3 regions of the Lysinibacillus sp. TE18511 genome follow, and region 2 is predicted to be linked to each of the others. Evidence: riboswitches for the same ligand, from Rfam matches in the RefSeq annotation. Region 2 holds a riboswitch; each other region holds the start of a gene.
What was found. A riboswitch is a leader RNA that binds a small molecule or an ion and turns the genes downstream of it on or off. The one in region 2 is predicted to bind S-adenosylmethionine.
Positions count from the first base shown of each region.

Region 1: another riboswitch for S-adenosylmethionine. It lies ahead of ACVWXS_RS05910 (methionine ABC transporter ATP-binding protein); the one in region 2 lies ahead of metA (homoserine O-acetyltransferase MetA).
Region 3: another riboswitch for S-adenosylmethionine. It lies ahead of ACVWXS_RS18510 (bifunctional homocysteine S-methyltransferase/methylenetetrahydrofolate reductase); the one in region 2 lies ahead of metA (homoserine O-acetyltransferase MetA).

Region 1 is NZ_JBSSFD010000005.1:138,109-148,675, forward strand. Features, by position in the region: gene ACVWXS_RS05895 (amidase) at 591-1,430, opposite strand; gene ACVWXS_RS05900 (MetQ/NlpA family ABC transporter substrate-binding protein) at 1,684-2,520, opposite strand; gene ACVWXS_RS05905 (methionine ABC transporter permease) at 2,588-3,256, opposite strand; gene ACVWXS_RS05910 (methionine ABC transporter ATP-binding protein) at 3,246-4,274, opposite strand; SAM riboswitch class I at 4,615-4,718, opposite strand; gene ACVWXS_RS05915 (thioredoxin family protein) at 4,772-5,083, opposite strand; gene ACVWXS_RS05920 (toprim domain-containing protein) at 5,098-5,439, opposite strand; gene gcvH (glycine cleavage system protein GcvH) at 5,620-6,000, opposite strand; gene ACVWXS_RS05930 (arsenate reductase family protein) at 6,083-6,439, opposite strand; gene ACVWXS_RS05935 (hypothetical protein) at 6,545-6,979, shown strand; gene ACVWXS_RS05940 (acyl-CoA dehydrogenase family protein) at 7,085-8,869, opposite strand; gene ACVWXS_RS05945 (acetyl-CoA C-acetyltransferase) at 8,998-10,170, opposite strand; gene ACVWXS_RS05950 (3-hydroxyacyl-CoA dehydrogenase NAD-binding domain-containing protein) at 10,224-10,567, opposite strand, start outside.
Region 2 is NZ_JBSSFD010000031.1:1-10,567, forward strand. Features, by position in the region: partial or broken gene ACVWXS_RS18700 (aromatic amino acid transporter AroP) at 1-156, opposite strand; T-box leader at 237-488, opposite strand; gene ACVWXS_RS18705 (hypothetical protein) at 970-1,344, shown strand; gene ACVWXS_RS18710 (nucleotide excision repair endonuclease) at 1,410-1,781, opposite strand; SAM riboswitch class I at 1,985-2,095, shown strand; gene metA (homoserine O-acetyltransferase MetA) at 2,214-3,149, shown strand; gene ACVWXS_RS18720 (GerAB/ArcD/ProY family transporter) at 3,231-5,198, opposite strand; gene ACVWXS_RS18725 (hypothetical protein) at 5,233-5,466, opposite strand; gene ACVWXS_RS18730 (Ger(x)C family spore germination protein) at 5,470-6,669, opposite strand; gene ACVWXS_RS18735 (spore germination protein) at 6,695-8,281, opposite strand; gene ACVWXS_RS18740 (HesB/YadR/YfhF family protein) at 8,426-8,716, opposite strand; gene plsY (glycerol-3-phosphate 1-O-acyltransferase PlsY) at 8,736-9,338, opposite strand; gene parE (DNA topoisomerase IV subunit B) at 9,924-10,567, shown strand, end outside.
Region 3 is NZ_JBSSFD010000030.1:10,332-20,898, forward strand. Features, by position in the region: gene ACVWXS_RS18490 (sensor histidine kinase) at 1-969, opposite strand, end outside; gene desA (Delta(5) desaturase DesA) at 1,126-2,157, opposite strand; gene ACVWXS_RS18500 (GNAT family N-acetyltransferase) at 2,268-2,768, opposite strand; gene metH (methionine synthase) at 2,908-6,339, opposite strand; gene ACVWXS_RS18510 (bifunctional homocysteine S-methyltransferase/methylenetetrahydrofolate reductase) at 6,332-8,179, opposite strand; SAM riboswitch class I at 8,264-8,363, opposite strand; gene ACVWXS_RS18515 (protoporphyrinogen oxidase) at 8,491-9,879, opposite strand; gene ACVWXS_RS18520 (protoglobin domain-containing protein) at 10,173-10,567, opposite strand, start outside.

The sequences.
Region 1 (10,567 bases), on a different contig from region 2:
ACTTTCTACATAGAGGTACAAGCATTCTGTAGCTGACGCTTTGCTTTCGCAGCAAAACATCTACTGAAGGAAGATAAAAAATAGTTAACGGTCACACGAATATATACAAGATATTTTTCCTTAGTAATATGTGCTTCTTGGAGATACAGATAAAGGTAGGATATTGCTTTTTACTCGATTTCGTTATGTGCTTTTTCAACGTTTTACAGTATATCATATTAGAATCCTTTTTTAAGAATATCAGTTCAAACTAAACAAATTCTAAACAAATCAAAAATTTTAAAAATTCCATCAAAATACCATAGGATAAAATGAAAAAATCTGCTGTTTCCCCCACATAAGCTGAAGAAGTTTTACAGATTATTAGCTCATCACCATAACGTGTGGTTAATTTCCGTTCCGACTGGGAGCGTCCAGCCTTCATTCCAATCAACCTATAAACATGGCATTTTAACAAATGTCATCCACAACTTTTCGTGATGAGCTAGATTATTTCCTTTTATGACAACGAACAAATAAAGGAAAAATGCCTTTTTATCGCTGATTACAAGACAACTTTATCTCGGTTAATTAAATAGCCGATAAGATATTTATGGTCGCATTTCAATCCAACTTTCAAGATGGTGGATTGCAATACCATTAAAGCTCTGTTTTTCGGAAAAATATTTTTGAATTTTGTTCAATTGTCGATTCATATACGCTTCCCCTTCTTCTGAGAAGCTAACTAAGTCGCCCTCTGCTGACTTCAAAGATTCAACACCTACAACAACTTTTTTGTCCATTCGTTTAGCATATTCAATTTCATTTTTTACGATTTGTATAATGTCCTGTGAATTATCTCGATAAGCCATTATCGTCACACCATCTGAATAATTAATTAACCATTCAGATAAAATGCCTTTACCATATTTAGTCTCAAATGAAATTTCGTCATACCAAAAAGGTATATCTAATTCTAGAGGTAATTTTAATGACCTTGCTTTCATTTTGGCATGTATAACTAACTGTTGATAGGTTTGAATCGCGGTTGTTTGTTTTGTAGACCAAATATTTGTATCATATGGCTCAATATCTAGATGAATTCCTAAAAAACGTTGTGCCTCTGTTGCTTCACGTTGATAAAGCTCTAGCCAATTCATAAGTTGATTTTGATACTCAATGCCATTCTCTGTAATCCAATAGGCTTCCCCAGCAAGTGCGTATATTTGGATGTTTTTTGCGGTAGCCTTTTCAATAAAGCTTCGATAAACGCTTCTCGACATTTCATAATCAATTTGTAAATAAACTTTGTTTATTCGTTTACTTTCTAAAAATTGCAATGTACTGGTTTCGTTATCTACAAGTATCCACGGATTCCATATCCATGTAGAACGTTCATCTTCTGTAATACTATCTGCCTTTATAGTTGTACTATTTAGCGACATAAACATTATGCATATGATCACCAACTTTAACTTTCGACTATTAATAATTTCAGCCAGCCCCATTCATTCAAACTAGTTATACCATATCGAAAATTTATGTAAATAGAAATAAACAAAAAGAAGGATATCTCTCTTTTTACTATTATTCCTTATAAAGCAGGATTTTCTTCTTAGAAGACTGGTCAATCCCTCTCTATTTTTACAAAAAAAATAGTACAAACCTAAGTTTGTACTATTACATCCACTGAATGAGGATAAATTATTTAACTGGAACAACCGAGCCTTTCCACTTTTTAACGATGAAGTCTTGGATTTCTTTAGACGTTAATACTTCTACTAATTTTTTAATTTCTGGTTTTGTTTCATCACCAGCGCGTACAGTAATAATGTTGACATATGGAGACTCTTTATCTTCAAGAGAAATAGAATCTTCCATTGGATTTAGACCGTTGTCGATTGCGTAGTTAGAATTGATAAGAACTGCATCACCTTCATCATTTTCATACATTTGTACAAGCATTTCAGGACCTGTATTTGCGTCGAATTTGAACTTTTTAGGGTTTTCTTCGATATCTTTAAGCTCAGCAGATGTTTTATCTACTCCATCCTTTAGTTTAATTAAGCCCTTAGCTTCTAATAATGAAAGCATGCGCCCGTGGTCTGTAACGGAGTTAGAAAGTAAAATTGTTGCACCTTCTGGTAGATCATCAAGAGATTTATACTTTTTAGAGTAGATACCGATTGGCTCGATATGAATACCACCAGCGTTTACAAAATCATAACCTTTATCTTTAATTTCCTTCTCTAAATAAGGAATATGTTGGAAGTAGTTTGCATCAATTTCTTTAGCTTCTAAATCTTGGTTTGGTAATACATAGTCTTGATATGTTGCAATTTCAAGATCGATACCTTGTTTAGCTAAAATTGGTTTTGCTTGTTCTAGAATAACTGCGTGAGGTACATTTGAAGCACCTACTTTTAATGTTACATTTTCTTTACCGTCTGTTCCGTTTGTATCTTCTTTTTTACCAGCACCACAAGCAGCTAAAGCTAGTACCAGTACTGATAAGAATAATCCTGCTAATAATTTCTTCATTTTATTACACTCCTTTAATCTTGTTTAAATATGTTAGTGGTATAAAACCAAAATAACCCTGTAATTCTTAGCGTTTATCGGTTTTCGCTGTAATCATATCGCCAATCCATTGAATGATAAATACAACTACTAAGATTAAAATAGTCGCCATTAATGTCACATCTCCATGATTACGTTGGAAACCGTCTAAGAAAGCTGAATTCCCCAAACCGCCTGCACCGATAATACCTGCCATCGCAGTATAACCAACAAGTGCTACGGCAGTAACTGTAATACCTGAAATAAGTGCTGGTAACGATTCTGGAATTAGTACTTTCCAAATAATCGTTGACGTTTTAGCCCCCATTGAACGAGCTGCTTCAATAACACCCTTATCAATTTCACGTAATGCAATTAATACCATTCGTGCATAGAATGGTGCAGCACCAATAATTAATGCTGGTAAAGCTGCGTTCGCTCCGCGAATTGTGCCAAGTAAAAATTTCGTAAATGGAATTAATAAAATGATTAGCACAATAAATGGAATAGAGCGAAAAATGTTAACAATCGAATTTGTCAAAAAATTCACAATTTTGTTTGCCCATAGTTGAGTTGGACTTGTTAAAAATAGTACGATCCCAATTGCTAAGCCAAGTATAAATGTGATAACTGTAGAGATCGTTGTCATGTACAGTGTTTGATACGTAGCTTCCCACATTTTTTCCCAGTCGACATTCGGAAAGAGACTAGTTAGCATTTGCAATCACCTCCGTTTGTACTTCGACTGTATTTAAGTAGTTAAGTGCATCCGCAACATTATCCTTTGAGCCGTTTATTTGCACTATAAGTGTACCGTACGCACCATTTTTCGTTTGCGAAATATTACCATGTACAATGCTGACTTCCACATCAAACTGTTTCACAAGATGTGAAATGACAGGTTGCTCTGTTTTTTCTCCTACAAAGATCAGCTTTACAAGTTGTCCAGTAGGGTAATTTGCTTTAATTTGAGCCACAGTTTCCTGTGTTTCTTTCGTATCTGTAATTTGAGAAACGAATTTTTTCGTAATGGTAGCTTGCGGTGCTTGGAATACTTGTAATACCTCACCACGCTCTACAATTTCTCCGGCTTCCATAACCGCTACACGATGACAAATTTTGCGAATAACGTGCATTTCATGTGTAATTAATACGATCGTTAGACCTAAGCGTTCATTAATATCGACAAGTAGATCAAGAATAGCATCTGTTGTCTCCGGATCGAGTGCAGACGTTGCCTCATCGCATAATAATACCTCTGGGTTATTAGCAAGCGCGCGCGCAATACCTACACGTTGCTTTTGTCCCCCTGATAGCTGTGATGGATACGCCTTAGCACGCCCCCCCAAGCCAACAAGTGTGATCAATTCGTTCACTCGTGCTTCACGTTGTGCCTTTGGAACACCTGCGATTTCTAGTGGGAAAGCGATATTTTCCTCAACAGTTCTTGACCAAAGTAAATTAAAATGCTGGAAAATCATACTTACCTTTTGTCTAGCATCTCTGAGCTTTTGCCCCTTTATAGATGAAAATTCTTGATTGTTAACCGTCACCGTACCAGTTGTAGGCTTTTCTAAACCGTTTAATAAGCGAATCATCGTACTTTTACCAGCGCCACTATAGCCGATAATGCCAAAAATTTCACCTTTATTGATAGAAAGATTGACGTCTTTGACTGCAGTTAATTCGCCATTCACGGTTTTGTATTTTTTTGTAATATTCTGAAGTTGAATCATAGCGAATTCTCCTTTTCTCATATCAATTATGCCCCGACATAATAGCGTCCGGAATCGGTTTGTGCTTAGGCCTGCACGAGGGACGACACGATGTCGGTCATTTCGGTAATGCCACAGGACGTGGCGTTTTTACCGATGCAGGTCAGTTAGCCGTTATCGCATGGATGCGATGATTTTAGGCTAACATCCTATATTGAACTCATTTCCGATTCCATGACATCCGCCGAAGGCATTGAGCCAACGTGATGTTGGTCACTCAGTCGTGTGTTGGAAGTAGTTAAAAAGACCCCTTCACTTATAGACAAGTAGAAGGGGTCACGTAATTATACGCTAAACCGTTCTCTCATCTTTCAAAGATCAATCTTTGAGTGATTTGGCACCTTTTCACTTTGTGATGGTTGCCGGGCTTCATAGGGCACTTCCCTCCGCCACTCTTTATAAGAGTTCGATATATTTATTTTTTTTAGTATATTCGTACTTTATCACGCTATCAAAGTTCAGTCAATTGATTTTTTTAGCAATTCGTATAAAAATGGTACGGATTGAAAGGCATATACCTTTTCTGTTACTTTTCCGCCATCACACACGAGTAAACATGGTACACTTTCGATTTTATTATCAAAAGCTATGTGCTCTATAAAATTAATATTCGCTTTACCAACCTGTAGCTGTGGCAGCAATTGCTCGACAATCGTCATCATTTTCGATGCAACTGCACACGTTCCACACATAGGCGTATATAAATAAAAGGCAGCCTTTTCACCGGACTGTACAGCCGTATCCCACTGCTCTTTTGACCATTCTTCCATCTTTTCACGCAACCTTACAAAATATATTCATTATGGATTGAGAAGTGTGCACGCAGCAATATCATCGCTAACACCTTTCTCGGAGTTGTCTCAACTTCCTTATATGTCGGCATCGTACGTAAATGCTCAGCCTCTGGATAATGTCTGTCCATTAATGCCCGTAGCTTATCACCCGATGTATCTGCATCAAAAAATGTATAAAGCTCACAGCCCTCATATGGATCGAGTAACTCTTCTAATTGATGCACACCAATTGTACCATTCGTACAAAGTATTATAACATCTTCACTTAAAATAGGTTTAATTTGAAGTTTATCCGAACGACCTTCGACAATTAAGCATTTTCCCTCGAACATCACGCCACCCCCATTAGACATATACCTTATAGCTCATTATATCCATTACGCTCTGTCGGTGATCATATAAGACACCCATTGATAAGGGCCTACAACGGCTTTCGCCTCCCCAACTATAGTGGGAAATGAATGAAGATAATAAAAAACGCCGGTGATTTCCGACGTTTTTTAGGGCTTGTCTTATTCAGCAATCATTTCTTCGTATTGCTCAGCTGTCATAAGCTTTTCAACTTCTGATGCATCAGCAAGCTCTACAACGATCATCCATGCTTTTTCATATGGTGATTCATTCACGAATTCTGGGCTATCTTCTAAATCTGCATTTACTTCAACTACTGTACCTGAGATTGGTGCGTATAATTCAGAAACTGTTTTTACAGATTCTACACTACCGAATGGATCATCTGTTTTAATTTCGTCGCCAACTTGTGGAAGCTCAACGAAAACGATATCTCCAAGTTCAGATTGTGCGAAGTGAGAAATACCGATACGTACTTTACCATCTTCTAATTTTACCCATTCATGCTCTTCAGAGTAACGTAAGTCTTTTGGTGTGCTCATGCAATAAACCCCTCCATAAAATATGTAGTATATTCACTTTCAGTTTGCCATACTTCTCCTATAAAAACAAGGATAAATAGGGTTATTTCCAAGCTTGCTCAAAATCTGATTCTTTAAACCCTAAAGTTACTTTTTTCCCATCTGTTACGATTGGACGTTTAATCAGCATACCATCTGAAGCAAGCAGTTCAAGCTGCTCCTCTTCAGTCATGTCAGCAAGCTTATCCTTTAAGCCAAGCTCACGATACTTCATACCAGAAGTATTGAAAAATTTCTTTAACGGCAGTCCACTTTCTTGCCATAAATTTGTTAATTCGTCCTTTGTAGGCGGTTGCTCGACAATATGTACCTCTTCGAATGAAATCTCATTGTCCTTTAACCATTTTTGAGCTTTTTTACAAGTAGTACATTTTGGATAATGAATAAATTGAATCGTCATTTAAAGGCTCCTCTACAATCATTTTTAGGACACTACATTTTCAGCGTCTCCCTCATTTTCTGTAGTATACCATCATAACAGTTATGAACCAAAATGAAACTCATTATGACAAAGCGTGGGGGTGATTTCCGTTCCGGCTGGCTGTGCGAAAGCGCAGCGGCAGCAACAACTTGGTTTTGTCTGTGCGAAAGCGCAGCGGCAGCAACAATTTGGTTTTGTCTGTGCGAAAGCGGAGCGGCAGCAACAATTTGGTTTTGTCTGTGCGAAAGCGCAGCGGCAGCAACAATTTGGTTTTGTCTGTGCGAAAGCGCAGCGGCAGCAACAATTTGGGCGAAGGAAATGTCTCGTTGCTCCAAAATGTCGATCGCTGATAAAATATCTAGAACCGCTGATAATAACATGAAAACCGCTGATAAAATACCAAGAATCGCTGATAACAACATGAAAACCGCTGATAAAATACCAAGAATCGCTGATAACAACATGAAAATCGCTGATAAAATACCAAGAACCGCTGATAAAATAGAATCGCGCGCCTAGCTGGAACGGAAATCCATCCCTCGTTTTGCCGAAGAGCCTTATTTTTATTTTCAACAAAAAACCTAGCTATCTCATCTATGCGGATAGCTAGGTTAGTCTGCAATATTAAACTACATATTTTTCAGCTTCAATTAATTTAACAGAAGCTTCGCGTTTCTTCGCGATTAAGTTGTACGGATTGTTGCGCGTTAACTTACGTAGTGCAGACAATGTCATGCGTGCAGCGTCGCCGTCTGCTGAAGCAAGAATCGTATCTTTTGCTTCTTTTTCAATTTCTGCAAATGCTTCTTGGCAGAAGATTTGAGTGTAAAGTAATTTTTGATGTGCTTTTTCAACTCCGTCACGAGCAATCGCTTTTTCTGTACGTAATACAGCTGATTCCATAGCGAACAGTTGGTTTGTGATATTTGCAATATTCACCAATACTTCTTGCTCTTGATCAAGCTTTGCGCCGTAGCGTTGTGCTGCTAAACCTGATGCTAATACAGCAATTTTCTTCGCATTTTTCACAAGATACTTTTCTTGTGCTAGCGGCTCTGTGCCAACATCCTCAGGCATTAGCATAAGAAGCTCCTGTTGTAAGTTTTGAGCAACTTGTAGCAATGGCAATTCACCTTTTAATGCCTTTTTCATAAATGTACCTGGTACAATCATGCGGTTAATTTCATTAGTACCTTCAAAAATACGGTTAATACGTGAATCGCGATAAATACGCTCTACTTCGTATTCAGCCATAAAGCCGTAACCACCGTGTAATTGAACCGCTTCATCTGCAATGTAATCTAAAGTCTCAGAACCAAATACTTTCGCAATAGAACATTCAATAGCATACTCAGCAATTGCACTAGCAATAACTTTCCCTTGCTTTTGCTCATCTGGGCTTAGCTGGCTTAAACGATCCTCAAATAAACCTACAGTACGATAATTTAATGACTCAGACGCATACAATTGTGAAGCCATTGTCGATAATTTTTCTTTTGTTAGATTGAAATCAGACAACTTTGTTTTAAATTGTTGACGTTGGTTTGTATATTGAATCGCTAGCTCTAAAGCACGCTTCGAGCCACCAATCGTTCCTACCCCCAGTTTATAACGACCGATATTTAAAATATTAAAGGCAATAACATGACCGCGACCCACTTCACCTAATAAGTTTTCTGCAGGTACTTCCGCATCTTCAAGTACTAATGTACGAGTTGATGAAGATTTAATACCCATTTTCTTCTCTTCTGGTCCAACCGATACACCATTGAAAGTACGTTCTACGATAAATGCTGAGAATTTGTCGCCATCAATTTTTGCATAAACAACAAATACATCTGCAAAGCCTGCATTTGTAATCCATTGCTTTTCACCATTCAAAATATAATGTGTACCTGCATCATTTAACTTCGCAGTCGTTTTTGCACCTAATGCATCAGAACCTGAACCTGGCTCTGTTAATGCGTAGGCAGCAATTAATTCACCTGACGCAAGCTTCGGTAAATACTTTTTCTTTTGATCTTCATTTCCAAAAAGTACGATTGGTAAAGAACCAATACCTACATGTGCACCGTGTGTAATAGAGAAGCCACCAGCAACAGACATTTTTTCTGCGATTAATGCAGAAGAAACTTTGTCTAAGCCTAGACCCTCATATTCTTCAGGTACATCTGCACTTAGTAAGCCGAGCTCACCTGCGCTTTTTAGTAGACGAACTGAATGCTCAAATTCATGGTTTTCTAATTTTTCAACGACTGGTAACACTTCATTTGCAACATACTCTTCTGTTGTTTTAGCAATCATCTTATGCTCATCTGTGAAATCTTCTGGTGTAAATACACGATTTAATTCCACATCTTCAATAATAAATCCGCCGCCTTTAATGAAATCCGTTGTTTTTTCTGTCATTCTAAATTCCTCCCTATGCATCTATTGTTAATGGCTTTTTTTCCCGATATATAGAAAAGCTTGAAGCACCTTGTCCGGAGGCAACCAGAAACGCCGCACTCCAAGCTTATCTAGCGAAAATAAAGAAGTTAAAGAATTTCAAATACTCCTGCTGCACCCATACCGCCGCCAATACACATTGTCACGACACCATATTTTTTACCTTGGCGCTTCAATTCATGAATAAGCTTTAATGTTAAAATGGCTCCCGTTGCACCGAGTGGGTGACCAACGGCAATTGCTCCACCATTGACATTTACTTTATTTTGGTCAATGCCTAATTGACGTACGACCTGTAAGGACTGTGACGCGAATGCTTCGTTAATTTCCCATAAGTCAATATCATCTATTGATAAACCTGCAATTTCAAGTGCTTTTGGTACTGCCACGATTGGACCAATACCCATCACCTCAGGAGGTACGCCACCAACTGCAAAGCCTAAAAACTTAGCCATTGGTGTAAGCCCTTGCTTTTCAGCTTCCTCACGATCCATCACAAGTACTGCTGCTGCACCATCAGAAGTTTGAGAGGCATTACCAGCTGTAACACTTCCCTGTACATGGAAGGCTGGACGAAGCTTCGCTAAACCTTCTACAGATGTTCCTGGACGTACACCTTCATCCATGCTAAAAGTGAATTTTTTCACTTGTGGTTTGTTGTTATCATCTACATAATGTTGTTCCACTTCGATAGGTACAATTTCATCATTGAATTTACCTTCTTTAATCGCTTTTTCTGCAAGCTCATGTGAACGAACAGCAAATGCATCCTGATCTTCTCGGCTAACATTGTACTGACGTGCCACTTCCTCAGCCGTATGCCCCATCCCCATATAATATTGCGGAGCAGTTTCTGCTAAAGTCGGATTTAAGCGAGGTGTATTACCGACCATTGGCACCATACTCATAGACTCGACGCCACCCGCAAGAATCGCCTTAGAATGTCCTAGCATTACACGCTCTGCTGCAAAAGCAATTGCTTGTAAACCTGATGAACAGAATCTATTAATTGTCAGTGCTGGTGTTGTATCTGGTAACCCTGCAAGCGCTCCTATATTACGTGCTACGTTCATGCCCTGCTCAGCTTCAGGCATTGCACATCCTAAAATTAAATCGTCAATCGGACCTTCATAGCCCGCTCTTTTCAATGTTTCTTTGACAACAACTGCTCCAAAATCATCTGGTCTAACTGTTGCTAAAGAACCCTTCTTCGCTTTTCCAATCGGAGTTCGTGCTCCTGCTACAATAACGGCTTCACGCATCGTATTAATCCCCCTTTGTTTCATGTGCAAGTATGGTTAATTCAGTCTTAACGTTAGTTACGCAGTGGTTTTCCCTTTAAAAGCATGTGTTGCATTCTTTGTTGAGATAACGGATCTGCAACTAAGCTTAGGAACGCCTCACGCTCAAGGTTTAATAGGTATTGTTCATCTACTAATGTGCCATATGGAACTTTACCACCAGCAATGACATACGCTAATTTTTTAGCGATTTTTAAATCGTGTTCACTAATATAGCCTGATTCAAACATTCCTTGCGCACCGATTAGTAGCGTACCGTAGCCTGATGCACCGACTACAGGAACTTTCGTAGGTACAGGTGCTTGATAGCCTGCCTCATAAAGCGCTAGTGCAGCTTGTTTTGCATCATATAGTTGGT
Region 2 (10,567 bases):
TAAATAAGCTAGTAAAATAGATGGCCCAGCCATTTGAATTGTTGAACTAGAGCCATAAAATAAACCGACCCCAATGGATCCGCCAAGTGCAATTAATTGCATGTGACGAGTACTTAATTCGCGCTTCAGCTGTGAATCTTGATGATTGTCTTTCATAATGTCTTACTCCTAATACGTTTAGATTTTCAAATACTTTGCTCAAAAAAGGAATAAAAAAAACGTCCTTTTGGATTAACCAAAAGGACGATTCAACTCGTGTTACCACCTTTAATTTATAAGCAATTCACATTACTTACCTCAAGAAGTACGGTCATTTGACGATACTCTCGCACATGATTACGGGTGCTTACCGGCGTAGCCTACTTAGAATGATCTTTTCGGTACACAGCTCCAAGATGAATTCTCAATCGTTTTACATGCACCTCTCATCAACCGGTAACTTTCTGTTCGTAAAAATAATTGATACTATTTCTTTTCATAGCCTTTGTTCTATACAAATATTTTTGAATTGTTTTTCATTTTACAGAAAAAAATTATTTTGTCAATAAAAATTTCTTCATAACCCGTTTAAATTACATATGACATTTTACAATATAAATACAACTCACTACTTAAATATAAAAGCTAAAGGAAATATTTCAACAAATGTTAGTAAAGTTCTTTTAAGAATGTTATTCCACAATCTGGCCCGATTGTGGAATAAGAAAAGATCCTGCATATCAACACAGGATCTTTAATCAATCTTTATTATAAATGATCAATCTTTTTTATAAAACTACAACATTTGTAAAGACGTATGTTTTGTATATAAGTTGATTAGAGTGGAGGCTGGGCGACTCCTTGGGGCTTATCGGACGCCCCCAGGAAAGCGCCCAGTAGGAACGGTAATCAACCACACGTTATGGTAATGAGCCTAAAATATAATAAATAAAAATAATTATGGATGCTACATGAAGGTGGGAATAAATAGTGAAAAAAATCATCATTTTATTCATGTTGACCTTAACTATTTTAGGAGCATGTAATAATTCCACATTAAGTATTAGTGAAATTGCTGTTGTTCCAGATGAAGTGCAAAAGAAAATAATTTCCGATGATAAGCTCCAATTAATCAATGATGGAAAAGATACTTTTTACATTGTTTTTTATTCGAAAGGGATTGCACATGCTGATTTGGAGATACAGGGTGATATATTAAAAATAAAATTCGAAGAAATGAATCCATCCAATGATGTTGCTGAACAATATGTTTATAAAATTACAAAAGACCCTGAGCAGGAAATTATCGAGGTGTATATAAACGGCAAGTCCACACATTTTGATCATGTAATAACAGGTTTATAGGAAGAATAAACCTAACGAAAAAAACCGAAACCCCCTTAAAGAGATTTCGGTCTTTTTGCTAAAGATTAATAAAATACTTTATCAACATTGTATTTAGCACGGAATGAATTAATCGCGTATGTTTCGTAAATTTCACGTTCCATTGGATCTTCCACTTCATACACTTCAATTTTGAAAATTTCATTACGATGATTTTTCATCGGTGACACATTGTCCTCAAAATGCTTTTTAATACGTTGACGAATTTTACGTGCTTTACCTACAAATAATAGCTCGTTCTCTTCGTTGTAGAATAAGAAAATGCCACCGTTTTCACGTGTGATTTTATGGAAATCAATAAAACCATGGTACGGTGTGATTGGTACATCACCTGGCTTTAAATCTTGTTCGCGTTGGCGAATCACTAAATCTGGTTTTGGAAATTCAATTTTAATCAAACTTTTCACGTTCCTCTCTATTACTAAAGATATATGGTAACATAATTACGGCTTGTTTACCATAATATTTCATAGCGTCAACATGATTTGCATCAGGATTAGTGTTCATCAATTTAGAGAAGAACATGCATGTTAATTACAAAATATTCTATGTATTATTGATATTCTTAATTGTTCATGTTACAATTCTTTTTAATTAAATAATCTTATCAAGAGAAGCTGAGGGATTTGGCCCGATGACGCTTCAGCAACCTCTAACAAATGTTAGAAAGGTGCTAATTCCACCAAAGGATTTGTCCTTTGAGAGATAAGAGTGAACGTGGTTAAAATCCCTCTCATTCTATCTCAAATGGAATGAGGGGGATTTTTTTAATTTAGATGGACTTATAAAATTCTTTATATGTAGAGAAATACAAGAGAGGGGAATGCAAGATGCCAATTAATATTCCAAAAAATTTACCAGCTGGAGAACATTTACGTGAGGAAAAAATCTTCGTCATGGAAGAGGATAGAGCGAAAACCCAACAAATTCGTCCGTTAAATATATTAATTTTGAATTTAATGCCTGAAAAAGAAAAAACAGAGCTGCAATTACTACGTTTATTAGGTAACACACCATTACAAGTTAATATTACATTTTTAAACACAGCCACACATGAATCGAAAAATGTCAGTAAATCGCATTTACAGCTATTTTACACAACTTTTCATCAAATTCGCCATCGTCGCTATGATGGCATGATTATTACGGGTGCGCCAGTTGAAAAAATGGCTTTTGAGGACGTGAACTATTGGCAGGAAATTGCAGAAATTATGGATTGGTCCAAGGAAAACGTGACATCGGTCCTTCATATATGTTGGGGCGCACAAGCAGCATTATACCATCATTACGGTATTGGCAAAATTGAGCTCCCTGCTAAATGCTCAGGTGTTTATTCTCATGTCATTACGGATTTAACCGTGGATTTAGTTCGAGGCTTTAGCGATTTATTTACGGCCCCACATTCACGATATACTTCTGTTTCTATTGACGAAGTACGCAACCATCCTGATTTACGATTACTATCTTACTCAGAAGATGCCGGTGTCTTTATTGTGCAATCGAAGGATAATAAAAACATTATGATTACAGGACATCTTGAATATGATGCGACTACATTAGCAGATGAATATAGTCGTGATGTCGCAAAAGGTTTGGATATTGAGGTTCCAGTGAATTACTTCCCAAGTGATGATCCATTAAATGAACCGATTAATACGTGGCGTGCCCATACTCATTTATTATTTTCAAACTGGTTGAACTATTATGTTTACCAAGAAACACCATATGAATGGGATTTCGTTGATGAACTTGAATATCATATCTAGTTCATGGGTTCTGTAAACACTTAAACAAAATGATGACCTTGATCATATCAGGGGCATCATTTTTTAAATCCAAATATGTTGTTAGTTTTCTGACGGGTTTTCATTGGTAGATTCATTTTGACCTTTTGTAGTATTTTCGCAATTGCTATTAGTTTCATTCTGTACAGCATTTTGACTGTTGCTATTACTAGCATTAGTAGTGGCATTTTGGTTGTTATTATTACTTGCATTAGTAGTGGCATTTTGATTGTTATTATTACTAGCATTAGTAGTGGCATTTTGGTTGTTATTATTACTAGCATTAGTAGTGGCATTTTGGTTGTTATTATTACTTGCATTAGTAGTGGCATTTTGATTGTTATTATTACTAGCATTAGCAGTAGAATTTTGGCTGTTGCTATTACTAGCATTATTAGAAGCATTTTGGTTGTTATTATTACTAGCATTAGCAGTAGAATTTTGGCTGTTGCTATTACTAGCATTATTAGAAGAATTTTGGCTGTTGCTATCGCTAGCATTATTAGAAGCATTTTGGCTGTTGCTATTACTTGCATTATTAGAAGAATTTTGGCTGTTGTTATTACTAGCATTATTAGAAGCATTTTGGCTGTTGCTATCGCTAGCATTATTAGAAGCATTTTGGCTGTTGCTATTACTTGCGTTATTAGAAGCATTACCGCAATTGCAATTACTTCCATTCTGTACAGCATTTTGACTTTTGTTATTACTTGCATTATTAGAAGCATTTTGGCTGTTGTTATCGCTAGCATTATTAGAAGCATTTTGGCTGTTGCTATTACTTGCATTATTAGAAGCATTACCGCAATTGCAATTACTTCCAATTTGTACAGCATTTTTACTGTTGCTATTACTTGCGTTATTAGAAGCATTTCCGTTATTACTACCACTTGCATTCTGTGGACAACAATTACAGTTTGTAACATTTTCATTCCCTTGACTACCATTAATATTGCGAATTTTCGCGGCGATTAGTAGAACGATCGGTAACAAAATTGCAACAGTACCAGAAAACAAAGGAAAGATTTCTTTATTATAAGTATTGGAATGAACGATATCTGGATGAATGATTTGCGAAAGGCCAATAACAGTCATTCCGATTGGCAAAATGAGCGGACGATGATCTTTGATTTCACATATTTGCGCTATGCCGATAACGGAGGCATAAAAATACATAAACGTTTTAATAAAAATAGATAAGATCCACATGGCTGCCATAACCACTTCAACACGCTGCAAAAAATTCCCGATTGAAACTCTTTGCGCTAATGCATAGCTAGGAAATGTCCGATTAGAGGTAAGTGATGGACCTAGGACAAGGATACATAGTGTGACGATGGTTATTAAAACAATGCCTCCAATAGCTGTGCCAATATAAAATCCTTTTTGTGCTGATTTATGAACATTGACAGCGGAAGGGAAAAGTATTAATAGCACGGCAAGGGGAAATGAACAAATACTCATAAATCGAATAACACTTATAAATAATGATTTTTTTGAAGTTTCCAATATGGGCTGTACATTTTCAAAATTGATTAATGGTGATATACAAACTACAAAAATGATAAAAACCAAGATAAACACCGGAAAAAGTATTTCTGCTGAACGCGCAAAGACTTCGATTCCTTGGAATGCAGCATAAATGATGATTATGCCAAACAGCAATGAAAAAGCCATAGAAGGCGTCTCTGGCATCACTTCCGTAGACATGAAACTTCCAATAAAATATAATAATTCACCTGTAGCCAAAAAGGTAAGAAGGATAAAGCCAATTGCGGTCAGTTTTCCAAAAAAACGACCTAGTATTTTTTCGTTCGCCTCTGTAAATGTAAGTGTGGGAGTCTGATTTCCTAAAGTAACGAGTAGCTTCACTAAGAGTAAACTTAAACCGACACCGATGATTGTTGCGATCCATGCATCTTGCTTTGCTGCACTTGTTACACTTGAAGGGATAATTAATATGGCTGTACCAACTGTAAAAAGAAGGGTAATGATTGTAAATTGTCTTGAACTAATGATTTCTTTTTCCAACATGAACTACCCCTTCTTTTTAAAGTTACTTCATTTATTTTGACAGTGAAACGATGAACTCTCTAATTGGAGTAAAGATAAAGGTAATCAAGTCTGTTGGGCTTGGAATTTTGAGATTTAAAGCAATGCCAATATTTAAGGCAGTACCGATCAATAAAAAAATTGAAAAAATAACAATCGTTTTCGTTTCGTTATTTTTTTGAAGTTTAGGAATAAAAGCAAAGGCAATAACAATTGAAATAATGAGTATGAAAAATGTTATTACCATAGCTTATTCCTTCTTTTTTTTGTTCAATAATGAATTTTGCATTGTTCCTAATCCTTCTGTTTTGACATGTACTTCAACGTTAACTGGTAGCTCTTGGAATATGGTTGGCCAGTCTTCTTTGATTTTTTTCCACTTTTTAGGATCTGTGCGATGTAATTCCTCACCAAATCCAAAAATATCAGCTCGATAAGTTTGCTGAACTGTACTGATTGTTTTTTCGATTTGTTGTTGGATCACTTCTTCCGTTTTTTTATTTACGTAATCAATCGATTTATGGGAAGTAAGGTCAATATTACATTCAACTTCTCCGACATTTTGCTCAACATCTATATGAACATTAATTTTTGGCGTACCTTTTTCAAACTTTCCCTTTATTTTTGTCTTGGATTTCGTAATTTCTGTTGCTAATGTACCTCCCTTAGGACAAGCAATAATTTCAATCGTACTTTGTATTTTGTCACTTAAAAAACTTACGCTTTTACTTTCTTCTTCTGTTAAAAGCCCAATGTATTTATCTTCTTTGAATACTGCTAATCCGGCATACTTTAATACCACTGGCGTTTTTACTTTATCAACATTGGTTGCACCCATTCCTAAGGTCGCATCTCCTTTTATTTCAATGGCAGAAAGGATTGGACTTGTTTCAGGACTACTTAAAGTACTTACTAATTCATCAATATTAATGGAAATCGTTGAACCCCAAGCTTTTTCAGATGTATTAAGTGAATTGATCATTTTATTAGCAGGCACTTTTTCAATGGGTGTTAATATATTTAAGACTTCTTTTGCAGTTGCCTCGTGAGCGATAATGACATTGAAATCATTTCTGAATTCATGATCTCTAGAGATTAAATCTAATGCCTCACTAATTCCTTCTTTCGCTAATTCTTCCCCAATAATAACTACTTGTGTATGGGCAAAATAAATCTTCCTAGTCGATAATGTTGTCATTTTTCGAATAGCTTCGAAGATCGTTTTGCCCTTTGCGTAATTGGTAGTAACAGGTGATCGCCCACTAGTAGGGGCTTTTGATGAAATTTCACCAGGAACCACAATTTGAACAGTGACTTCAAATTCATCGTCTACTTTATCTATTCCTAGTGCAGAGACAATTGCTAATTCATTGAGTTCACGTTTACTCCAGCAACCACTTAAAAATATAGTAACAATCAAAAGTAAGCATATAGTTTTAATTTTTGACATGATTCATTCCTCGCTTGCACATTCGTTAATTCCTTTTTTTAACACTAAAATATTTATGCCCTCTAACATTGTTTTTTTGACTAATTAAACGTGGTCGAGTCAATAGAGCTCTGCGAGGAAACAATACTAAGGCATCTTTTTGATCCTTTAAGATTAATGGCCCAAATGGACTTAAATAAGGAACACCAAAAGTTCGGATGCTACATAAGTGAATAATGATCATCATTATCCCAAACATCACGCCGAATAAGCCTAACATTGCTGCTAATATCATTAATGGGAATCGTAGAAAACGGATTGTATTAGATAAGCCATAAGCGGGAAATAAGAAACTACAAATAGCAGTTAATGCTACAATAATAACCATTACAGCTGAGACAATCCCTGCTTCTACAGCGGCTTGACCAATGACTAAAGTTCCTACAATGGATACTGCTGGTCCAATAGTTCTTGGCATTCGAAGACCCGCTTCTCGTAATATCTCAAAGGCTAACTCCATAATGAGTGCTTCGACAACTGCAGGGAAGGGGACTCCTTCTCGTTGAGATGCGATACTGATGAGCATCGCTGTTGGTAGCATTTCTTGATGAAAAGTTGTTATGGCCACATAGAGTGAAGGCGCCATTAACGCAAGGCTAACACCAAAAAATCTTAATATGCGTACAAAAGAACTAATGAACCAATGCTGATAGTAATCTTCAGCAGATTGTAAAAAGGATGTAAAAAGAGCAGGTACGATTAATACAAAGGGTGTACCGTCCACTAAAATAGCAATTTTACCTTCTAATAGTTCTCCCGCAATGACATCAGGTCGTTCAGAATTAAAGACAGTTGGAAATATAGTGAATTTAGAATCTTGAATAAAATCTTCGATATAGCCACTTTCCAAAATTCCATCAATATTAATGCGATCTAATCGAGAAAGAACTTCGGCCACGATTTTGTCATTAGCAATACCGTTTACATACATAACCGCAACATCCGTTTTCGTGACCTCTCCGATCACACGAGACTTTATCCAAAGATTTGGACTTTTAATTTTCCGACGGATTAGGGCGGTGTTGGTACGTAATGTTTCTGTAAAGGACTCCCGTGGACCTCTAATAACGGATTCTGTTGATGGCTCAGTAATAGCTCTATCTTTTGCACTTTTTGTACTAGTGACGATGCCAGTTGTAACACCATCTAAAAGGATGACCGTATCTCCATTCAAAATAGAATTGTACAGTGCTGTGAAATTCAAAATATCATTGACATCGCCGACTGTTAAACAAGTTTCTTTTACATATTGTTTTATGGTCTCTACATCTGTGTCTTGAGCTTCTTCAAATTCTTGCATCATCTTATCAATCACAGAATCAGAAATAGTTGTTTTATCGGATAAACCATCAATATAGATCATCATCATTGCATGTTCTTCAGATTTACCAATCGTAATTTCACTTGATATTGTATTTTTTTCAGCTTTACCAATCGTAATTTCTCGTATGATAATGTCATTACTATTCCCAAGTGTATTTTTAATCACCTTCATATTTTGAGAAAGTGAGCTATACAATAGGTCATTGTTTGAATTGGATTGGGAGGTATTTGTAACATTAGAAATGGACATTTTCTTTCCTCCTCAAGTTTGCGTTCACTACCTCTAGAATGTACAACTTTCAGAAGAGATAAACCAAGGGTGGAATTGAATTCAAATAAATCATTGGAAAAAAGAAAAGCAGTGTTTCCCTCGGTAAACGAAGGAAACACTGCTTTATTTGCGGTAATCATACTTTAATTCATCTATAGTAGTATCCACATCTACATGTAAATTGTGATCATTGAAAAACCATAAATCTTTTTCATCGATGTAGTAGGTAACATCGTCAAGAACTGTCTTTACACCAATTTCGATTGGTTCTTCACGAGTCATTCCAAGTGAAAAGCCTTCGTGAAAGGGACTGGAACCACCATATCTTGCATAAAAACGAATAGTATCTCCGGATTCTACTTCCATCTCTCGTTTAAACCATTGTAGGGCTTCATCTGTTAGTGCAATATTCAATAGAATGCTCCTCTCTTCGTTACAGCCATTTCACCTTAGGCTCTGTCCCATTTTTAATGCGGACAATATTTGCTCGGTGACGATAAATGATAAAGCTAAATAAACATGCTACTAAAAAACCTAACGCAATATCACCTGTAACAAAATAATATACGATTGAATAAATTAGTGCTACTAAAGCGGCAATCATGGAAGTTAAGCTGACAATTTTCGTTAGTTTTAATGTAACGAAAAAAGTAATAAATAGTAAAACAAATAGAGGCCATGAATAGCCTAAGAGAACTCCTGCTGATGTTGCCACAGCTTTCCCTCCGCGGAAACTCGCAAAGACAGGGAACATATGACCAACAACCGCTATAAGTCCAAGAATTAATGCGTGAATGGATACTTCAGAAAAAACAGGAAGAGATACGAGTAATACTGCAGCTGTTCCTTTTAAAACATCCATAATTGTGACAACTATTCCTGCTTTTTTTCCTAAAATACGGAATGTATTCGTCGCCCCTAAATTCCCACTACCATGTTCACGAATATCTGTTTTATAAAAAATTTTGCCTATCCATAATCCCGAAGGTATAGAGCCGATTAGATAAGCACATAAAATAATAAGTCCATTTAGCATAGCTGGACTCCTTTCATTTATAACTTGGTACTAATAATATGTAACAAGTATTTTACACTTTTTCTCTTTAATCTACAATGCAATGAAGGAGATTTCCTAGTGTATCTTGAATTCAATACAAAAGATAAATATATTTTAAAGATTTCTATCGGTTTATCGAACATAAGTTAGGCTTTTTGACATGAGTATTTCCATCAGCCCGAGCGTCTTTCTTAAAATATAGGTAAAATGGCAATTTTGTCATTCACCCGTTCCTTTGGTAGAATAGAAGTCTATCTTTAATTTCGCGGAATGGAAGAAGTACATTTTTATTAACATGCCTGAATATTTTACAGTGGGTATTGAAAAGCTTCTGCATGAAGATATTAAAACCATTATGCGGTTGACAGTTAGCAATTAGTCATCGGTATTTCTGCAACTAAAACTTAATGCCTTGCGTCAAGGAAATAGGACAGCTGAAGCAATAATGGCAAATGATTCTATAAAAAAGTAAAAGTTGTGAAGGATTTTTAAAATTTTTTTGGACCTGCCACTAGCTATTGACAGGAAATGCTATTATTATTAGGAAGAGAACATGAATAGAACATGCGTTTGTTTTTTTTGGAGGGGAAATATTTGGCGAATAAACAGTCACCAAGCGTCTATAATGATGACGCCATTCAAGTATTAGAAGGATTAGAAGCGGTACGAAAGCGACCTGGCATGTATATCGGTTCTACAGATGGCCGTGGACTTCATCACCTTGTATATGAAATCGTAGATAATGCGGTGGATGAAGCACTGGCTGGCTTTGGTTCTCATATCATCGTCACTATTCATAAAGACCAAAGTATTAGCGTTCGAGACTTCGGCCGTGGAATGCCCACGGGGATGCATAAGATGGGTAAACCAACTCCTGAAATTATCTTTACCGTCCTACACGCTGGTGGTAAATTCGGACAAGGCGGCTACAAAACGAGCGGTGGCTTACATGGTGTAGGTTCTTCAGTTGTTAATGCTTTATCTACCTTTTTAGAAGTGACGATTCACCGCGACGGTAAAAAGTATCGACAACGTTTTGAAAACGGTGGACATCCTGTGACGACACTTGAAGAAATCGGACAAACAAAACAGACAGGAACACACGTCCATTTTCTACCGGATGACACGATTTTCTCTGTGACAAAATATAATTATGATACGCTTGCAGAACGTTTACGCGAGTCAGCATTTTTATTAAAAGGCTTAAA
Region 3 (10,567 bases), on a different contig from region 2:
ATGTCCATTATCACGAACTACTAAATATACTTCCTTAAAATTTTGATGGAAGGCTATTTCACATTTTGTAGCACCACTATGCTTAACGACATTATTAACTGCCTCTTTTAAGCACATGGATAATACATTTTCTACAAGTGGTGGAACTTGCAGTTTATCTTTATCTCCATCAAATACGAATTCCATTTCGGCCGCCTTTAACATTTGAGAAATACGCATAAGCTCATCCTCAAACCTAGCTGTTCGCATATCTGATACTAATTCACGTACCTCTTTTAATGCGATACTCGCCGTTTGACGAATATCCTTAATCTCAGTTAGAGCCTGCTGTGGATCACGTTCAATTAATCTTGAAGCTAAGTCACTTTTCAAACCTATCATCGATAATTTTTGACCGAGCGTATCATGTAAGTCACGAGCAATGCGTTGTCTTTCCTCAAAAACAATTAACTCAGCTATTCGTTCATTAGCAGTCTCAAGCTGACCCTCTAAATTTTCACGTTTATTTTTTGAATAAATCGTTAGTGGCATAAGCACCACTACTAAAATCGTTAAAACAACAAATGGTAGTTGTGATAAAAATAATTGTAGCTCAACAAAGAAGCCAATACCTGTCGAAATAACCGTAAAGCCAATATGTAATCCATATATAACATAGAAGCCAACAGGTCTACGAATATTCCCTATAAAGAAAGCTGTAAAAATTGATAAATACACATAACCATACAATATAGTCATAACGATATTAATGACCATCTCAAAACTAATCCACATATAAACTAGACCGCTTTTCGAATTCATGGAAAACCGATAGAAGATAAAATAGAGCATTAAAAATGTAATCCCTATTGATATTTCAATATAAGATGACTTTCTAAAAATGAAGAAAAACGGTAGAAAACAGAAAATAATCCATAAATATATACTGAGCATCGGACTATTCGGAATAATACTATGCCATTTCCTCATCATAATCTCACGCTCTTTCCTACTTTTCCCTCATTATAACAAGAAAATTAATTTTATGCCTGTACATGGTTATCAGTGTATGAGCCATATTGCAATAGACAACTCATTTATGTAAAACAGCCATCCCTTAATAGAGATGGCTGAAAAAAATTTTTACTAAGCAGCAAGACTGCCTCTTGCTTTTCTTTTGATTATTTCATTAACGTCTTTAAAGGATACAAACTTGCTTTGATCTTCATCATATAACTTGAAGCGTAATGATTCTAAGCTTTTACGTAATGTAATAGTCGTTGCAGTGTGTAATGGCGGTATTTCATTATGCGCTTGTTCAAGATTATAGTTCGGCACACGTGGAGCTAAATGATGTACATGGTGGAAACCAATATTGCCTGTCAACCATTGTAATAGCTTCGGTAATTTATAATACGAGCTACCTTCAACAGCAGCCTTTACATAATCCCACTCTGATTCATGCTCAAAATAAGAATCTTCATACGTATGTTGGATAAAAAATAACCAAATGCCCAGAGAAGCAGCAACATACAATGTTACAACGTGCACCAATACGAATGCTTGCCATCCCATAAAGTAAATTAACGCAACACAAATCCCCGTAATGACTATATTTGTTAAATAAGTGTTAAAACGTTCTTTCTGTTTAGCGTCATTACGATTTCGACGGTTTAAAATTAACACCATAAACAGTGGTCCTAAGCCAAACATTACGAATGGATTACGGTAAAAACGATACCATAAACGTTGTCCTTTAGATGCTTGTAAAAACTCTTCCACTGTCATCATATCAATATCACCAATACCACGCTTGTCTAAGTTCGAGCTAGTTGCGTGGTGAATTGTATGCTCGCGCTTCCATTTTTCATATGGGAATGATGTTAACACTCCAGTTACAAAACCAACCCAGTCGTTTGCTTTTTTACTTTTGAAAAATGAACCGTGTGTACAATCATGGAAAATAATAAATGTTCTTACGACAAAGCCAGCAGAAATTACACTTAAACCAACTGTTAACCATGGTGAAATATCCACCAACATATATGCAGCTACCCATAGAGCGATTAACGGTACAATCGTATTGACCATTTGAAAAATACTTTTAGCTGTATCAGATTTCGCAAATGGTGCTACATCCTGGCGCAGTTTTTTTGTTTTTTCTTTATCTGTTGCCATCGTTTTACTCCCTCGTTTCCTTTTTCTTATGACCTCATCATAAAACATGAGTGTAAACTAGCAACAGATGCAAACATCATAAAAAGGATATGACATTTGTCATACCCTTTTTATGCTTTTGGTCCAGTTAAATGTAGCTGATAAAACACAAGATCTAGCCATTGTCCAAATTTAAAGCCCGCATTTTTAATTGTCCCTGCATATTCAAAGCCTAATTTTTCATGTGCTTTAATGCTGCCCATATTTTCACCGTCAATGCCAGCTACGAGAGTCTTCACACCTTGCTCTTCTGCAATTCGAATAAGTTCATGCATTAACTTCGTAGCAATCCCCTTTTGATAGTGATCTTTATGCACATACACTGAGTGCTCCATAGTGTGTTTATAACCAGGGTATGGACGGAACTGACTATATGTTGCAAAGCCGGCTACTATGCCGTTTTCATCAAAGATAAGGAGAGGATTGCTAGATGTTTGCTGCTCCTTAAACCACTGCTTTTTTTCTTCTAACGATTGTGTCTCATATCGATAAACAGCTTTGCTCGTTAAAATAATGTCATTGTAGATGGCTAAAACCTCGGGCAAGTCTTTCTCTTCCATTAATCGAATCATCATACTCACGTCCTTCATTAATAGAAATAGTCCTAAAGCGCACTGTCCTAGGGGGCATCTAATCTTACTCCAATCAACTTATGCATATGTTTTAACAAAATATCATCCCACTTTCGGTGATGAACCTCTTATTTCAACTTTACACATTAAAATATCGAGCATCCGGATGTGCAAAGACAATTGCTGATACAGAAGCTTCTGGCTCCATCATAAAGCCTTCCGTTAAATGAACACCAATATCTTCTGGTTTTAATAAACCAAACAATTTCTCTTGATCCTCTAGGTTCGGACATGCCGGATAGCCGAATGAGAAGCGCTGTCCTTGATATTTTGCCGCAAATCGATCACGCATTGTAAAATCTGTCGCATCCGAGAAGCCCCACTGGTCACGAATTTCTTGGTGCATACGCTCCGCAAAGCCTTCCGCAAGCTCAAGCGCTGTAGATTGTAATGCATGACTTTCGAGGAATTTACCTTCTTCTTTTAGCTGACGAGCCTTTGCCATGACACCTTGTCCTGCCGTTACGACCATTAAGGCAATATAGTCCATTTCACCGCTTTCGACTGTTTTTAGGTAATCTGCTAGACATAAAAACGGTTCAACCTGCTGACGCGGGAAGGTAAATCGTTCAATTTCCGTTTTACTATCCGCTGGATCATAAACGACTACATCATCCCCATCTGCTTGTGCAGGGAAAAACTGATACATACCTGATGGCTTCAATAGATCACCTTGCAAATAATCATCGACTAAGTCTTTTAATTCTGTTGCTCTTGCATCTCCAGCATCAAGTAATTGCTGAACTTGCCCCTTTAAACCTAAGTGATGTCCAAGTAATGTCCGCATATTAACATATGGATATAAATGCGAAACAGCATATTCTCGCTTTACATGGCGTCGCAAATCAGCCGGAAGAAAGACAGATGCTTCTTTTACCGTGCGCGCAGGCTTTACAGTTACTTCTTTTGCAGGACGAGCCGCTCTTTTTTCGTCTGCCTCTAAGCGTTTTTTCCGTGATTCCTCAATTTCAACTAAGAAGTCAGCACGTGTATCTGTTCCCATTAACCGATTCGCCTGCTCTAATCCTTGCATCGCATCCTTTGAATAAATGACAGGTCCATTATATTCGCCGGCGATTTTCGTTTCAGTAAAGCGACGAGATAATGCAGCCCCTCCTACTAAAATCGGTACGTCAATACCCGCTTCCTTGAAGTCCTGAGCTGTAATAACCATTTGCTGTGCTGATTTTACAAGTAAGCCAGAAAGCCCAATGAAATCTGGCTTTTCCTTACGAATTGCTTCAATTAATTGGGCAGGTGTTACTTTAATGCCAAGATCAACAACCTTATAGCCATTATTACTTAAAATAATATCGACTAGGTTTTTCCCAATATCATGAACATCACCTTTTACAGTAGCAAGTACCATTTTCCCCTTACCAGTACTCTCTTCATTTTTCTCCATAAATTGTTCTAAATGTGCCACTGCTGCCTTCATAACTCCTGCTGATTGCAATACTTCCGCTACGATTAGCTGATTATCATTAAATAAGCGACCAACCTCAGCCATTCCATTCATTAATGGTCCATTAATAATATCTAGTGGCATTTCGAAAATTTCACGAGCAGCATCTAAATCCTCAATAAGACCTTCCTTTGTACCTTCTAAAATATAGTAAGCCAAACGACCTTCTACCGTTTTCGGAATATCTTCCTCCGTTTTTTCCTTCTTTTTATCACGATAGAAATCCGTGAAGACTGCTAATGTTTCGTCATTTGTATTAAAGAGTAATTCATTGGCTAGCTTAATTTCCGCTTCAGGGATAGATGCATAACGTTCCAGCTTTTCGGTATTAACAATTGCATAATCTAAACCAGCCTGTGTACAGTGATATAAATACACAGCATTTAATACTTCCCGACCTACAGGTGGTAATCCGAATGAAATATTACTTACACCAAGCACTGTTAATGTACGTGGCATTTTTTCTTTAATAAGGCGAATTCCTTCAACTGTTTCAAGTGCTGAGCCAATATACTGCTCATCTCCCGTACCTACAGGGAACATTAATGGGTCAAAAATGATATCCTCAGGTGCAATGCCCCACTTTTCTGTTAACAAATTATAGGATCGCTCAGCAATCTCTAGCTTGCGGTGTCGATCAACCGCCATGCCTTGCTCATCAATTGTACCCACAACTAAAGAGGCACCATATTTTTTCACTAACGGTAAAACTGCATCAAAACGCTCCTCGCCATCTTCTAAGTTAATAGAATTTATGATAGCTTTCCCTTGAGAAAACTTAAGTGCTTCTTCAATTACTTTTTCATCTGTCGAGTCAATAACAAGAGGTACTTTTACTTTTTTTACAACCTCTTGCATAAAACCTTGCATATCAGCTAATTCATCGCGGTCAGGATTCGCTAAACAAATATCAATAACATGTGCTCCATTTTTCACTTGGGCACGAGCGATTTCAGCTGCTTCCTCAAACTTTCCGTCAATAATTAAATTTTTAAACTTTCTAGAGCCGATTACATTTGTACGTTCCCCAATAAATAATGGACGCATGGAATCGTCGTACACTAATGGCTCGATACCTGATACTACATGACCATGCGTTGCAACTGGTAATTGGCGAGGCTTTTCGTCCCTTAGCACCTCTCGAATTGCTGCAATATGTGCTGGCGTTGTACCACAGCAACCTCCGACAATATTCAGCCAACCCTTTTCTGCAAAACCTTTTAATTTCTGAGATAACGATTCAGGCGACTCATGGTAGCAACCTTCCTCATCAGGTAAGCCCGCATTCGGATAACAACTAATATAGCCAGTTGAAAGCTCTGCTAATGAGCGAATGTGGTCAGTCATAAACTCTGGTCCCGTCGCACAGTTTAAGCCGACTGATAACGGCTTAATATGCTCAATGGAAATGTAGAAAGCATCGATTGTTTGACCGGCAAGTGTCGTGCCCATCGGTTCAATTGTTCCCGATATCATCACAGGGAGCTCTTTTCCAGTTGCTTCAAAAGCGCGAGATACGCCTAGAGTCCCCGCCTTAACATTCAACATATCCTGACTTGTTTCTAGCAATAGAACGTCCGCCCCAGCTTCGATTAATGCCTTGGCCTGAACGTAAAAGTTTTCCTCTAACTCATCAAATGAAATACCACCTGTTACCGACAAGGTTTTTGTAGTTGGCCCCATAGCCCCCGCTACAAAACGTGGCCAATCGGATGTTGAAAATTCATCTACTACTTTGCGCGCAATTTCCACAGCACGTTTATTGATTTCTTCTGCCTTCTCGCCAAGATCATATTCGTTTAGTACAAGTGGTGTTCCACCAAATGTATTTGTACAAATAATATCTGCTCCAGCCTCTAAATATTTTCTATGAACTTTTTCAAGCACATCTGGTCTAGTTAGCACAAGATTTTCATTACAGCCATCGTATTCTTCGCCGCCAAAATCCTCCGCTAATAAATTTTCATTTTGTAGCATTGTACCCATTGCGCCATCAAGAATTAATATTCGTTTCTCAAGTTGTTCTTCAATCAAGTGCTTAGCCATTTATACTTACCCCTTTTTTCTGTTCATCCAATTGCTCAATATATTTCATCAATTCAAGTGTCATATCATAGCGCAGAAACGGTGTGATAAGATAAATACCATTGAAATATTCCGCTGCTACTTCTACTAATTCCTTGGCAATTGCAATCCCTTCTAGTGTTGCGCGTTCCTTATCATCACCACAAGCCTTCATACGCGTTAACGCATCATCTGATAGTTTGATGCCTGGTACTTCATGATGTAAAAACTCCGCACTTTTATAGCTCGTTACTGGCATAATACCTATATATATTGGTGTTTCTAAATGCTTTATCGCCTCGTAAATTTCCACGATTTTTTCCTTTGTATAAACAGGCTGTGAAATAAAATAATCTGCCCCATGTTCAATTTTCTTTTCTAATCGAGACACAGCACGATCCAGTACACGTACATTAGGATTAAACGCTGCCGCTACAGAGAAATTTGCCTTTTTACGAAGTGGTTTCCCTGAGAACGATACACCTTCATTTAACTGTTTTATTAATTGGATTAGTTCCATTGAAGATACGTCATAAACGCTAGTCGCCCCTGGGAAATCACCTACCTTTGTCGGATCTCCAGTAACCGCTAAAATATCATGAATCCCAAGTGCATTTAATCCCATTAAATGTGATTGAAGACCAATTAAATTACGATCTCGGCATGTTATATGTGTCAATGGGCGTACCCCATGTACTTCTTTTAATAAGGCACCCATCGCAATATTACTAATCCTTGGCGATGCCAGTGAATTATCAGCCATCATGACTACATCTGCGCCAGCTTTATACAATTTTTCGGCACCTTCAATAAAGCCTTCAATTTCTAAATGTCTAGGAGTATCTAACTCCACGATAACTGAGCGTTCTCGTTTTACTTTTACATGTAATGGCTCATAACTTGGCGGCTCTGCCTCACGTAAAACTGCGATTTTTTCTGGCTTTGCGTGCTTTTCCTCAACTGGAGATAGCGCCTCTAAATACTTTTTCACTGCGGCAATATGTTTGGGTGTCGTACCACAGCAACCACCTATTAAACGCACTCCCTGATCACGAAGTGCTACAGCTGCTCGCCCAAAATAATCTGCCTCAGATTCATAAACGACACGGCCATCCTCCAAATCAAGAAGAGATGCATTCGGATACGCTGACATAAATGCCTTTTCAGGAAGCTCTACACCTTCAAATGCTTGAATAGTATGGTGTGGGCCTAAGCGACAGTTAACACCTACGATATCAGCACCTAGCGCTTCAAGTTTATGTAAAGCGGCGTTTAAACTCATTCCATTTTGCAAAATGCCTGGTTCGTGCATAGAAACTTGCGCAATAATCGGTAATTTTGTTTTAGCCCGTAGCATTGTTAAAGTTGCTGTCAGCTCTTCAAAATCATAATAGGTTTCAAGCAAAAGACCATCTGGATTTCCCGCAAGTAAAACAGTTGTTTGCTCTTCAACCGTTGCTAGAATTTCCTCCAACGTTGCATCACTCTTTCGAATACCACGGATTCCTCCAATAGTACCCAAGACAAATTGTCCACCATCTGCCGCCGCTCGTTTGGCAATCGTAATAGCAGCTTCATTAAACTGCTGCACACGTGATTCTAATCCATAGCGAACTAATTTTATGGCATTAGCTCCATAAGTGTTTGTTTGAATAATGTCGGCTCCAGCTGCTATATACTCTCTATGAATCTTTTCAATTAATTCTGGTCTCTGAACATTCATTTCCTCATGGCAGTACTCCAAGCCATAGCCATATAAAAGCGTACCAATTGCACCATCTGCCGTAAGAACATTCGTTTTTAACTTTTCAAGCAATCCCATAAAACTAGCCTCTCTTCCCTTATCTATAAAATAAAAAAGCCTTCTCAAAAAAAGAAGGCTTTTACGTTTCGTAATTGTTTTTCCTTCTCATCTTCGACACATTGGTCTTCTGGATTTAGCACCTGACAAAAAGTTGGTTGCTGAAGCTTCATAGGGCCAGTCCCTCAGCTTCTCTTGATAAGAATGTAGTATGAATTTTTTAAATAATTAAAAGAATCATATCGTTTACGAACGATAGAGTCAAGACTATTTCACTGAACAAAAGATATTTTATACGAAAAAAATATTATATTTTGATTTTTATGAAACAATTACAATAGTTTTTCAGCAAGTTCTTCACCAATTTTTTTCCCGTTTTGAATACAAGCACCTATGCCTACTCCAAAATAAGAGCATCCTGCTATTAATAAATTGGGATAGTTGTTCTCAAGCTCTTGCACTAGACCTTGCAACGCCTCACGATGTGCCAAGTCATACTTCGGCATTTGATCAATCCATTTTGTCACATCGACAACAGTTGGTTTTTCCTCAATCCCCAAGCTTTTTCTTACATCCTCTAAGGCAACAACTGCTAATTCTTCATCTGTCATCATACGCAATCTCTCATACGCAGGGTTAATGCTCTTATAAAAAAGTCGTACAAGTAATTTCCCTTCTGCAGAGGTGTGCTTCCACTTGCGACTTGTCCACGTTGCTGCATTACATATAACATCGGAATTATGTGACACAATATAGCCTGTTCCATCTGCTGGTAATCTATGATCGGGTACGTCAAATCCTAAGTAAATCGTAATGGCTGATGCAGTATTGAATTGTCCAAAATAGCGGTTCAATGATTCATCTTGCAATAAGTTTTGTACCGAGTCGTTAGGAAGTGCCAAAACAACATGATCTGCTTCAATCATTCTATCGTTTGCTAAAGTAACGATATATTGATTCTCCTGCTTTTTAACACTAGTCGTAGCAATTCCTTTCACAATTTCTACATCTGTTAAAGTTTCTTCAAGTCGTTCAATTAGTGACGATAAACCATTTTTAAATGAAATAAATTTTTTATTAGCAGCTTTCACAAATTGCTCTCTGTTTGCATCGAAACCTTTAATAATACTACCGTAATCATTTTTATAATCGATTAAATACGGTAAAGTGGAAGCAATTGAAAGTTGATTTAAATCTCCCGAATATACACCTGCAAGTACTGGTGCTATTTGGTTTTGAACAAGCTCCTCACCTAAATAATACGTTAAAAATTCCCCAATAGAGCTTTCCTTTGTAAACCCTTCATTTGGCATTGTTAAATCCTTTAATGCTACTTTTTTCCCTTCTTCCGATACAAGCGTACTTTCCTCAAGAGATGGTAAGCTCATTGGAATACCGAACGTCGAGTCTGTTGGGATAGCATGTAACTCATTATTTGTATAAATATACGAAATACCAGTTTCGTTATAAACAAGATTCTGTTTAAAATCAAGTTCCTCTACTAACTCTAAAACACCTTTATGACGTGCAACAATGGAATCTGCTCCTGTTTCCAGGATAAAGCCTTGTTCATACTCTGAGTGCAGCTTGCCACCTAGATATGTATTTTTTTCAACGAGCACAAGCTTTACATCTAGGTTTTTCTCTCGAATCTGACGTTGCAAATAATGCATTGTACACAATCCTGTAATTCCGCCACCTAATACAACAACTGTTTTCATGTTAAACCGCCCCTATTTTTAGTTCTTTATTCAGTATAAACTTTTTTACCTAAAAATTACGCAAAACACTTTACAAATTTAGCAAAAATGGAGCTACCCAGCATTTGGGATAGCTCCATTTTTTTCATTACTATATATTATGTAGAGATCATCAAAAATACTTTTGCGTGCGTCATTTCTTCAAACTTTATGAAAACACCCATCTAACGTACCCTAGACTCATTGGATTCTATATATTAATAGTTGATATAGTGTTTTTTATATCCTAGAGTGTGTAGTGTTTTTTATATTAATTAGTTTAGATTTTGGGCAACGTTCGCTAATTTTTCAGCAGAACTCGTTACCTCTTCAAAGGCAATACCTAATTCATTGAGAATTTCTGCTATAGCTAGAACATCTTTTTCCATACAATCATTTTGTTCTTTAGCTTCAGTCATAGAATCTAATATTTTGGTAAATTGTCCTTCTGTTTGTACCATATTTTCTTCCCCAGATTCGACCTCTTCTTGTATATTACTAAGGGAATGAACAAGTTTATCAATCCGATCATTCGTTTTGTGTAATAACATCGCTACAGAAGTAACAGATTCTTTTGTTTGAATCGATAATTTTCGAACCTCATCCGCAACAACACTAAAGCCTTTACCTGCTTCTCCAGCACGAGCCGCTTCAATAGCTGCGTTTAAAG